2 regions of the Pseudomonas sp. M20 genome follow, and region 1 is predicted to be linked to the other one. Evidence: predicted binding sites of a transcription regulator. Region 1 holds the regulator's gene; the other holds the start of a gene.
The links. The regulator sigma-54, encoded in region 1, starts transcription at its own class of promoters, with help from an activator protein. The targets are predictions, from matches to a motif close to ANTGGCATNNANNTTGCTNT.
Positions count from the first base shown of each region.

Region 2: the regulator sigma-54 is predicted to act here: its motif matches at 4,908-4,927, upstream of flhA (flagellar biosynthesis protein FlhA).

Region 1 covers NZ_CP173611.1:4,676,987-4,683,069, reverse strand. The annotation lists gene ACI514_RS20920 (ZIP family metal transporter) at 1-640, shown strand, start outside; gene ACI514_RS20915 (HPr family phosphocarrier protein) at 731-1,006, opposite strand; gene rapZ (RNase adapter RapZ) at 1,022-1,879, opposite strand; gene ptsN (PTS IIA-like nitrogen regulatory protein PtsN) at 1,882-2,346, opposite strand; gene hpf (ribosome hibernation-promoting factor, HPF/YfiA family) at 2,358-2,666, opposite strand; gene ACI514_RS20895 (RNA polymerase factor sigma-54) at 2,740-4,233, opposite strand; gene lptB (LPS export ABC transporter ATP-binding protein) at 4,421-5,146, opposite strand; gene lptA (lipopolysaccharide transport periplasmic protein LptA) at 5,146-5,691, opposite strand; gene lptC (LPS export ABC transporter periplasmic protein LptC) at 5,678-6,083, opposite strand, start outside.
Region 2 covers NZ_CP173611.1:3,906,001-3,912,083, forward strand. The annotation lists gene fliA (RNA polymerase sigma factor FliA) at 1-382, opposite strand, end outside; gene fleN (flagellar synthesis regulator FleN) at 379-1,209, opposite strand; gene flhF (flagellar biosynthesis protein FlhF) at 1,326-2,666, opposite strand; gene flhA (flagellar biosynthesis protein FlhA) at 2,678-4,807, opposite strand; gene ACI514_RS17320 (DUF6124 family protein) at 5,444-5,803, shown strand.

The DNA of each region.
Region 1 (6,083 bases):
TGTGATGCTGGCCGCTACGGCGTTTTCGCTGATTGTGCCGGGCATTGCCGCCGCTGAAAGCCTGGGCCTCACTCCGTGGGGGGCCAGTGGCCTGATCTGCTTCGGCATCATGTCCGGTGCGTTTGGTTTGTATCTGGTTGATCGCAAGGTGTCGGGCGCATCCCCGGAAATGCTCGTCGGCACCGTCGAGCATCCGGTGATTCCGCCACGGATCTGGTTGTTCGTGTTCGCCATCATTGCCCATAACATCCCGGAAGGCATGGCTGTCGGCGTGTCTGCTGGCGGCGGCATGCCGGATGCGGACAGCCTGGCCATGGGCATTGCCCTGCAGGATGTGCCGGAAGGTCTGGTGATTGCGCTGGTATTGGCCGGGGCAGGGATGTCGCGGGTCAAGGCGTTCCTGATCGGTGCGGCGTCAGGTCTGGTCGAGCCGGTGTTTGCGTTGTTGTGTGCGTGGCTGGTCGGGCTGGCGCAGGTATTGTTGCCATTAGGTCTGGCACTGGCGGCGGGGGCGATGTTGCTGGTGGTGACCCACGAGGTCATTCCGGAATCACGACGCCATGGTCATGACAAACTGGCCAGTCTTGGCTTGTTGATCGGGTTTTGTTTGATGATGGTGATGGATACCTCATTAGGTTGAAGATCAAAAGATCGCAGCCTTCGGCAGCTCCTACATTGGAATGCGTTCACATAGGAGCTGCCGAAGGCTGCGATCTTTTGATTTTGGCTGTCAGCCGCCTTCATCGAAGTAGTTGTTGATCAACGCCACCAGCGCATCCAGCGCTTCCTGTTCCTGATGCCCTTCAGTACTCAAATAAATCTTTGTGCCCTTGCCAGCCGCCAGCATCATCATCGCCATGATGCTTTTGCCATCGACCGTAGTCTCTGGCGTGCGGCCCACCCTGATCGTGCAATCCGGATACTGCCCAGCCACCCCGACGAACTTGGCCGATGCGCGGGCATGCAGGCCCAGCTTGTTGATGATTTCGATTTCCAGAGCAGGCATCGCGGTGTGAATCCTTTAAGTGAGGTCGCGGTGGCGAACCTGGACGTTCTTCAGGGTTTTCTGCAGGGCCTGACCCAGTCGTTCAGTCAGGTAGACGGAGCGGTGATGTCCGCCGGTGCAGCCAATGGCAATGGTGACGTAGGCGCGGTTGCTCGCAGCGAAGCGCGGCAGCCACTTGTGCAGGTAGGCGAAAATGTCCTGGAACATTTCTTCGACCTCCGGCTGCGCCGCCAGATATTCCGCCACCGGCGCATCGAGACCCGATTGCGCACGCAGCTCCGGCTTCCAGTACGGATTGGGCAGGCAGCGCACATCGAATACCAGATCCGCGTCTACCGGCATGCCGCGTTTGAAGCCGAATGACTCCACCAGAAACGCCGTGCCCGGCTCCGGCTGGTTCAGCAGGCGCAGCTTGATCGAGTCGCGCAGCTGATACAGGTTCAGATTGGTGGTGTTGATCTTCAGGTCCGCGAGGTCGGCAATCGGGCCGAGCAGGGCGGTTTCATCCTGGATCGCCTCGGCCAGCGAGCGATTGGCGTTGCTCAGCGGGTGGCGACGGCGGGTTTCGGAGAAACGCTTGAGCAGGGTTTCTTCGTCGGCGTCCAGATACAGGACATCGCACTGGATGTGCTTGGCGCGGACATCTTCGAGCAGCTCGGGAAAGCGCGTCAGATGACTCGGCAGGTTACGCGCATCGATCGACACGGCCACCAGCGGTTGCGCCAGCTCAGTATGAATCAGCGCACGTTCGGCCAGTTCCGGCAGCAAGCCTGCGGGCAGGTTGTCGATGCAGTAATAGCCGTTGTCCTCAAGGACATCCAGAGCCGTACTTTTACCCGAGCCGGAGCGGCCGCTGACGATGATCAAACGCATGATTAATGCCCGTTCTGCTCGCTCAGGACGACCTGATACAAGGCTTCGCTACTCGGTGCGCTACGCAGCTTTTCGCGCACTTCCTTACGATCCAGCATGCTGGCGATCTGACGTAGCAACTCCAGATGCGCATCGGTGGCGGCTTCCGGGACCAGCAATACGAACAGCAGGTCAACCGGCGCACCGTCGATGGCGTCGAAATCAATAGGCGCTTCAAGATGCATCAAGGCGCTGATAGGCGACTGGCAACCCTTGAGGCGGCAGTGAGGAATGGCGATGCCGTTGCCAAAACCGGTGGAACCGAGTTTTTCACGGGCAATCAACGCCTCGAAGACATCTTGCATCTCCAGAGCCGGCACTTCGCGGGCGATCAGGTTGGCAATTTGTTCGAGGGCTTTCTTTTTACTGCCGCCCGGCACGTTCACGAGGGAACGGCCGGGGGTCAGGATACTTTCAAGTCGGATCATGGAATGGGGGGTTATCGACCTGTCGCGCCCTGGAGGAGGCTTTGGGTCTTTTCCTTATGCTTTTTGAGTTGGCGATCCAGCTTGTCGGTCAGTAGGTCAATGGCGGCATACATGTCGTCATGCTCGGCATTGGCAACCACTTCTCCGCCGGGAATATGCAAGGTGGCTTCGATTTTCTGCTTCAGCTTTTCGACGCACATCGTGACTTGCACGTTGGTGATCTTGTCGAAATGGCGCTCTAATCGGTCGAGTTTTTCGTTGATGTAGGTGCGCAGAGGTTCGGTCACTTCCAGTTGGTGTCCACTGATGTTGACTTGCATACAGCTTCTCCTTCGTTGCCAGTGCATAAAGCGGCAGGCTGGATAGCCTGCCACTGGAACGCTGTAACGTGGCTTACATCAACCGCTTGCGTTCGCTCGAAGGCGCGATCCCGAGGGATTCGCGGTACTTGGCGACGGTGCGGCGAGCCACCTGAATGCCTTGTGCCTCCAGTAAACCAGCGATCTTGCTGTCACTCAACGGCTTTTTCTGATTTTCCGCGGCAACCAGTTTTTTGATGATCGCGCGGATCGCCGTGGACGAGCATTCGCCGCCTTCGGAGGTGCTGACGTGGCTGGAGAAAAAGTATTTCAGTTCATAAATACCGCGTGGGGTATGCATGAATTTTTGCGTGGTCACCCGGGAAATTGTCGATTCGTGCATGCCGACCGCCTCAGCGATATCGTGCAGGACCAACGGCTTCATGGCTTCGTCGCCGTACTCCAGAAAACCGCGCTGATGCTCGACGATCTGGGTGGCTACTTTCATCAGGGTTTCGTTGCGGCTCTGCAGGCTCTTGATGAACCAGCGAGCTTCCTGCAACTGATTGCGCATGAAGGTGTTGTCGGCGCTGGTGTCGGCACGACGGACGAAACCGGCGTACTGCGCGTTGACGCGCAGGCGTGGCACCGACTCCTGATTGAGCTCGACCAGCCAGCGTTCGTTATCCTTGCGTACGATAACGTCAGGGACGACGTACTCGGCTTCGGTGGATTCGATTTGCGAACCCGGGCGTGGATTAAGGCTCTGCACCAACTCGATGACCTGGCGCAGCTCGTCTTCCTTGAGCTTCATGCGGCGCATCAACTGGCTGTAGTCGCGGCCACCGAGCAGGTCAATGTAGTCGGTGACCAGACGTTTCGCTTCCGCCAGCCACGGGGTCTTGGCAGGCAACTGGCGCAATTGCAGCAGCAGGCATTCGCCGAGGTTGCGGGCGCCGATACCGGCTGGTTCAAATTGTTGAATGCGGTGCAGGACGGCTTCGATTTCGTCCAGTTCGATGTCCAGTTCCGGGTCGAACGCCTCGAGGATCTCTTCGAGAGTTTCGTCGAGGTAGCCCTGATTGTTGATGCAGTCGATCAGGGTGACCGCGATCAGGCGATCGGTGTCGGACATCGGTGCAAGGTTCAGTTGCCACAGCAGGTGGCTTTGCAAGCTCTCGCCGGCGGAAGTGCGGGTGGTGAAGTCCCACTCGTCATCATCGCTGCTGGGCAGGCTGCTGGCGCTGGTCTGGTAGACGTCCTCCCAGGCGGTGTCGACCGGAAGTTCGTTGGGAATACGCTCGTTCCATTCGCCATCCTCGAGATTGTCGACCGTCGGGGCGGTTTCCTGATAGGAGGGTTCCTGAATCTCGGTGTTGGGCTTCTGTTCGGCGTTGTCGGCCATGGGGTCGGAATTGTCGAAGTCTTCGCCTTCTTCCTGGCGTTCGAGCATCGGATTGGATTCCAGCGCCTCCTGGATTTCCTGTTGCAGATCCAGGGTCGACAATTGGAGCAGACGGATGGCCTGTTGCAGCTGCGGTGTCATCGTCAGCTGCTGGCCCATTCTCAAGACTAGCGATGGTTTCATGGCAGGGGCTTAACACCTTATTCGCCGGCGCTATGCGCCATCCACTACAGGGCGCCGGAGCGCCAAACTTAAGCAAATTATATGCCTGAAACTGAAGTGTTTGCCTAGAGCGCTGTAACAATTAAAGCGTATTAAATCCTGCTTGAATCGATACAGCGCCCGGGCGGCGCACCGGGCACTGTTGCGCTTACAGGCGAAACTCGTGGCCCAGATACACTTCCTTGACCAGATCGTTGGCCAGGATGGTTTCTGCATCGCCCTCGGCAATCAACTGACCGTCGTTGACGATGTAAGCGGTTTCGCAGATGTCCAGCGTCTCACGGACGTTGTGGTCGGTGATCAGTACACCGATGCCCTTGGCCTTGAGGTGGTGGATGATCTGCTTGATATCGCCGACCGAGATCGGATCGACACCGGCGAACGGTTCGTCGAGCAGGATGAATTTCGGTGCCGTTGCCAGCGCGCGAGCGATCTCCACCCGGCGGCGTTCACCACCGGACAGGCTCATGCCGAGGTTGTCGCGGATGTGACTGATGTGGAATTCCTGCAGCAGGCTTTCCAGCTCTTTGCGACGGCCGGCCTTGTCGAGCTCCTGGCGGGTCTCGAGTATGGCCATGATGTTGTCGGCCACCGACAGTTTGCGGAAGATCGACGCTTCTTGCGGCAGATAGCCGATCCCGGCCTTGGCACGACCGTGCATCGGCTGGTGGCTGACGTCCAGGTCATCGATCAGCACGCGGCCCTGATCGGCCTGTACCAGGCCGACGATCATGTAGAAGCAGGTCGTCTTGCCGGCGCCGTTCGGGCCGAGCAGGCCGACGATCTGGCCGCTGTCGATCGACAGGCTGACATCACGCACGACCTGGCGGCTTTTATAGGCCTTGGCCAGGTGCTGAGCTTTCAGAGTTGCCATTACTGGGTTTTCTCGTCGGTTTTCTTCTTCGGCTGGATCACCATATCGATGCGCGGACGCGCTTCGGTGACCTTGCTGCCGGTAGCGCGACCGGCGCTGGCCAGTTTCTTCACGGTGTCATAGACGATTTTCTCGCCTTGCGTCGTGTTGTTGTCCTTGTCGACCACCTTGGCCTTGTCGATCAGCACGACGCGGTTTTGCGCAGCGTGGTACTGGATCGTTACGCCCCAGCCCTGTACAGGCTTGGCATCACCTTGAGTCTGCAGCTGTTCGAAGTAGGCGAGGTTGCCCACCGACGTCACGACGTCGATATCGCCAGCCGGCGTACGGGTGATGGTCACCGTGTTGCCTTTAACGATCATCGAACCCTGGGTAATGATCACATCACCTTTATAGGTGGCGATGCCGTTCTTGTCATCCAGTTGGGCGTCGTCGGCCTGAATGCGGATAGGTTGCTGCTGATCGTTCGGCAGAGCCCAGGCGCTCACGCTTCCCAGTGCTGCGCCCAGACTGAGCAAAATAGGGAGGGTTTTAACGAGCCTCATACTGTCCTCTTACGTTCGATTGCAGGTGTATCCTGCTTTCCTTCAGGTACGCTTTCATTCCGACGCCAGTCGATACACCGCCAGCACCCTCGATTCTAACGGGTTGCTCGGTCTGCGCATATTCTTGCTGCGGGAACACGGTCATGCGGGTGCTGGTGATCAGAGTGCCGCGTTTTTTCTCATCGGTGCGCTGTACGCGTACCGAATCGATCAGTTCAACTTCGGTACCGCCCGAGTTCACTTCGCCGCGTTCGCTGGTCACGTGCCAAGGGAAGTCGGTGCCGCGATACATGTTCAGGTCCGGCTTTGTGACCAGGGTGACATCGGTAGCCTTGACGTGCTCGGCCTTGTCGGAAGTCATTTCGTACTGCACTTTGCCGTCCGGCAAATAT
Region 2 (6,083 bases), 770 kb from region 1:
GTTCGGCTGCAACCTCGTGATCTTTAGCGTCACGGCCGGTTTTAGCTTCAATTGAGCGAATTGCGTCGCTGACCATACGGGTATTGCGGTGAACCGAGCGTGGTGCCCAGTCCCCTTTGCGCACTTCGTCGAGCATCGCGCCGCGGATTCGAATGCCCGCGTACGTTTCGAAACTGGCGCCTTTGCTGGCGTCATATTTGGTCGAGACTTCGAGCAGGCCGATCATCCCGGCCTGGATCAGGTCTTCGACCTGCACACTCGCCGGCAACCGTGCCAGCAAGTGGTAGGCAATGCGTTTGACCAGCGGCGCGTAACGCTCGATCAGCTCGTACTGAGCGTCGCGTGCCGACTTCTTGTAGTAGTTCATACCGCTTGCTGTCATAGCACGGGCCCTGCCGTTTGCTGCACGAGGCGCTCGACGAAAAACTCGAGATGGCCACGCGGGTTGGCGGGCAGCGGCCAGGTGTCGACCTTCTGTGCAATGGCCTTGAATGCCAGCGCGCACTTGGAGCGCGGGAAGGCTTCGTAAACGGCACGCTGCTTCTGCACCGCTTTACGCACGCTTTCGTCGTAAGGCACGGCGCCGACGTATTGTAGGGCCACGTCAAGGAACCGATCCGTGACCTTGGTCAACTTGGCGAACAGGTTGCGCCCTTCCTGCGGGCTCTGCGCCATATTGGCCAGCACGCGGAAGCGGTTCATGCCGTAATCGCGGTTAAGCAGTTTGATCAGTGCGTAGGCGTCAGTGATCGAGGTTGGCTCGTCGCAGACCACCAGCAACACTTCTTGCGCGGCGCGTACGAAACTGACTACCGAGTCACCAATACCCGCAGCGGTGTCGATCACCAGTACGTCGAGATTGTCGCCGATGTCGCTGAACGCCTGAATCAGGCCGGCATGTTGCGCCGGGCTCAGGTGGACCATGCTCTGCGTGCCGGACGCGGCCGGGACGATGCGGATGCCACCGGGGCCTTGCAACAGCACGTCGCGCAATTCGCAACGGCCTTCGATCACGTCGGCCAGTGTGCGTTTAGGGGTCAGACCCAACAAAACGTCGACGTTCGCCAGTCCCAGATCGGCGTCCAGCAGCATGACCCGACGGCCAAGCTCTGCCAGCGCCAGAGACAAGTTCACTGACACGTTAGTCTTGCCGACGCCACCTTTGCCGCCGGTCACCGCGATCACCTGTACGGGATGCATGCTGCCCATGTTATTTCTTTACCTTGTCTTGCATAGACGGAGGCCACATTACTGGCTGCGCGTTCACAACCGGAACAATGCATGGCAGACCATCGATGTAGGTACAAAAACTGTTCATGAATACCTCAGCCTACCTGCTTGGTCGGGCTGTGATAGATATCAGCGAACATGTCAGCCATGGCTTCTTCGCTGGGTTCTTCCTGCATTTGCACGCTGACGGCGCGGCTGACCAGTTGATGACGGCGCGGCAGATGCAAATCATCCGGAATCCGTGGGCCATCGGTCAGGTACGCGACCGGCAATTCATGACTGATCGCCAGGCTCAACACTTCGCCAAGGCTGGCCGTTTCATCCAGTTTAGTCAGGATGCAGCCGGCTAGCCCGCAACGCTTGTAACTGTGATAAGCGGCGGTTAGAACCTGTTTCTGGCTGGTGGTTGCCAAGACCAGATAATTTTTTGAACGAATGCCACGCCCGGCCAGACTTTCCAGCTGCATGCGCAGCGCCGGATCGCTGGCTTGCAGGCCGGCAGTATCGATCAATACCACGCGTTTGCGCAGCAGTGGATCCAGCGCCTGCACCAACGATTGGCCCGGATCGACGTGGGTCACCGGCACATTGAGAATGCGGCCCAGCGTCTTCAGTTGTTCCTGCGCACCGATGCGGAAACTGTCCATGCTCACCAGCGCGACATTCTGCGCGCCGTATTTCAGCACGTAGCGCGCGGCGAGCTTGGCCAGCGTGGTGGTCTTGCCCATGCCGGCAGGGCCGACCATGGCAATCACACCGCCCTCTTCCAACGGCTCGACTTCCGGTACGGCAATCATCCGCGCCAGGTGCGCGAGCAACATGCGCCAAGCCTGACGCGGTTCTTCGATATCAGTGATCATCGCCAGCAGATCGCGCGACAACGGGCCGGACAGACCGATACGTTGCAGACGACGATACAGATTGGCTTGCGCCGGACGGCTGCCTTGCAGCTGATTCCAGGCCAGAGTGCCGAGCTGAACTTCCATCAGCTCGCGCAGGCTGTTCAATTCGAAACGCATCGAATCCAGGGCACGCGGATCAACGCCGCCGGAAGACTGCGCAGGCGCCGGGGCCGGACGCGCTGGAGCAGCGTAAGTCGGCTCGCTCAGCGGTTCAGCGGCAGTCAGCGGCAGGCCAGCGGTCAACGGCAGCCCTGCGAAGATCTGGCGATTGCTGTTGCCGTCGGCTTCGCCACGCAGGCTCAGTTCGGCCTGGGCGGTGACGATGCGCGACTGAGTCTTGCGCAGCTCGTCTTCGAGTTCCATGTTCGGAACCCGTGGCGCCAGCGCCGACAATTTGTAATCCAGTGCCGCCGTCAGCTCGACACCGCCAGCAATGCGGCGGTTGCCAATGATGGCGGCATCAGCGCCCAGCTCATCACGAACCAGCTTCATGGCCTGACGCATATCGGCGGCAAAGAAACGCTTAACTTGCATAAACCACTACCTCAGCCGTTGGGCCCTACTGTCGCAACGATGGTCACTTGCTTGTTGTCCGGTATTTCCTGGTAGGCCAGCACATGCAATCCAGGGACTGCGAGGCGGCCAAAGCGCGAGAGCATCGCGCGGATCGGGCCAGCGACCAAAAGGATCACCGGCTGACCTTGCATTTCCTGACGCTGCGCCGCTTCGATGAGCGAACGCTGCAGCTTCTCGGCCATGCTTGGCTCCAGCAGAACGCCCTCTTCCGAGCCTTGTCCTGCCTTCTGCAGACTATTGAGCAATATTTGTTCCAACCTTGGTTCCAAGGTGATCACAGGCAGCTCCGACTCAGTGCCTACAATGCTTTGGACGATGGCGCGGGATACGCCGACCCGTACAGCGGCCACCAACGCGGCGGTATCTTGACTCTTCGCGGCGTTGTTGGCGATGGCTTCGGCAATGCTGCGGATATCGCGCACCGGCACGTGTTCGGCGAGCAGCGCTTGCAGCACCTTGAGCAACTGCGACAACGTGACCACGCCCGGCACCAGCTCTTCTGCCAGTTTCGGCGAGCTCTTGGCCAGCAATTGCATGAGTTGCTGCACTTCTTCGTGGCCGATCAGCTCGCTGGAGTGCTTGTATAGAATCTGGTTCAAGTGAGTCGCGACCACGGTGCTGGCGTCCACCACCGTGTAACCGAGGGATTGTGCCTGCGCACGCTGGCTGATTTCGATCCACACCGCCTCCAGGCCGAAAGCCGGATCTTTGGCGTTGATACCGTTGAGTGTGCCGTAGACCTGGCCCGGGTTGATCGCCAGTTCGCGATCCGGGTAGATCTCGGCTTCGGCGAGAATCACGCCCATCAGGGTCAGGCGATAGGCGCTTGGCGCCAGATCGAGGTTGTCGCGGATGTGCACGGTCGGCATGAGGAAGCCCAGATCCTGCGAGAGCTTCTTTCGTACGCCCTTGATCCGCGCCAGCAATTGTCCGCCCTGGTTGCGGTCCACCAGCGGAATCAGGCGATAGCCGACTTCCAGGCCGATCATGTCGATGGGCGTCACATCGTCCCAGCCGAGCTCTTTGGTTTCCATGGCGCGGGCCGGCGACGGCAGCAGTTCCTGCTGGCGCTTGACCTCTTCCAACGCTACGACCTTGGCCACATTCTGTTTTTTCCAGAACAGGTACGCGCCGCCAGCGGCCAGCGCGGCCATGCTCAGGAACGAGAAGTGCGGCATGCCCGGCACCAGCCCCATGACCGCCATCAAACCTGCAGCCACCGCCAGCGCTTTCGGCGAGGCGAACATCTGGCGATTGATCTGCTTGCCCATGTCTTCCGAACCGGAAGCACGGGTCACCATGATCGCTGCCGCTGTCGATAACAGCAGTGATGGCAATTGCGCCACTAAACCGTCACCGATGGTCAGCAAGGCATAAACCCGGCCGGCATCACCGAACGTCATGCCATGCTGGAAGATACCCACGGCCATGCCGCCGATCAGGTTGATGAACAGAATCAGCAGGCCCGCGATGGCGTCACCACGGACGAACTTGCTGGCACCGTCCATCGAACCGTAGAACTCAGCCTCTTGGGCGACTTCCTGACGGCGCATCTTGGCCTGGTTCTGGTCGATCAGACCGGCGTTGAGGTCGGCGTCGATCGCCATTTGTTTGCCGGGCATCGCATCGAGGGTGAACCGCGCGCTCACCTCGGAAATCCGCCCGGCACCCTTGGTCACCACGACGAAGTTGATGATCATCAGGATCGCGAAAACCACGATACCAACCACGTAGTTACCGCCGATCACCACCTCACCGAAGGCCTGAATCACCTTACCGGCAGCGGCGTGGCCGTCCTGACCGTGGAGCATGACCACCCGCGTCGAGGCCACGTTCAACGCCAGCCGCAGCAACGTCGCAACCAGCAGAATCGTCGGGAACACGGCGAAATCCAGCGGTCGCAGCGCATACACGCAGACCAGCAGGACGACAATCGACAAGGCAATGTTGAAGGTGAAGAACACGTCGAGCAGGAACGGCGGCACCGGCAACATCATCATCGCCAGCATCACCAGCAGCAACAACGGCACGCCCAGATTGCCTCGACTGAGGTCGGCAACGTTTGTGCGAGCAGTGTTGAATAACTGAGAGCGATCCACCGGTTTTCCCCGTTCCTTTAAAGCAAACTTTTGACGCCCAGAGCGGGCTCACGGCGGGTACTGCAAGAAGCTTTCCAACTTTTGCGATTGATTGAAACAGAGAGGAAGGTGTACGCGAACACTGTAGGAGTGAGCCTGCTCGCGATAGCGGTGTGTCATCCAAAAAATTCGTCAACTGACACTCCGCTATCGCGAGCAGGCTCACTCCTACATTTGGTGTGCATTTCACTCTCACATTTGGAATGCAGTCTCTTGTGGGAGCGAACCTGCTCGCGAAGAGGCCCTTATGTCCGGCACAAATTTTTCGATTTAAACGAAGCTGTTTAAAAGACACCTCAAGACACGGTCTCAAGGCTACAAATCCTTGCGCCAATGCCTACAGCCAAGCCAGAATCCGCCGGCTTGTGCGCTTTGGGGTCGGGTTATATTGTGGTCCGGTCGCTGACAAATCAGCGACCGGGTTTAGCAGCCCGGGTTATCTCTAGACGCATGAAGTCCGTTGCCGTTATGGCGGCTTTGCGTGGGGCACTTCGGTGCGCCGGGTTCTAGAGTCCTGGTCTGCTAACCCGCGTACGGCCGCCACCTCCTTCGTTAGCAGCGAACGGTGGCAGCTTCACTACTCTAGAGGCTTCAACCATGATCAAACCAACCCCCAACCCACCCGCAACCGACCCCACCTCCCCCTACGATTCCCTCGACTCCAGCAAACTCCACGACGCCGCCGACCGCGCCCTCGATCACTACCTCTGCCCGCCCGGCTCCACGCCACCACCGCGTAAAACCCGCCGGATGTACGCCGTCACCGCGGACTTCAAAAATGAAGAGCTGCTGGCCGATGCCAGCGAAACACTCGCCTCAGCCAGAACCATCGCCCATGACTTCGCCCACCTCATACCCGCGTCGCAGCGCAGGACATTGTTGGGGATCGCGCAATTGATCATGCTCGGCGAACTGGCGGTGAATCGGGTGATGGATAATCTGGAGTTGCCGCGGTGATGCGGGCCGGTCGAGTTGTTTGGTGCCACTGCCTGCTCGCGATGGCCTATCTACAGGCAACCCCCAACTGCGGACAGTCAAAACCCGCCGCTCCTAATCAACCGGGGCGGCGCGTTTTACGTTTGAGCCTGGTAACTCGACTCTTTCCGCTTTCAAGGGAAGGGCCGGCACGTCGAACGAAACTTGAGCGCGCCGCCGAGTCTCGACCACTCGTCTGAAACAAGCATCTACCTGTCAGATATGACAGTGGGCAAAATTCACAAACCATTGTGTGATAGCG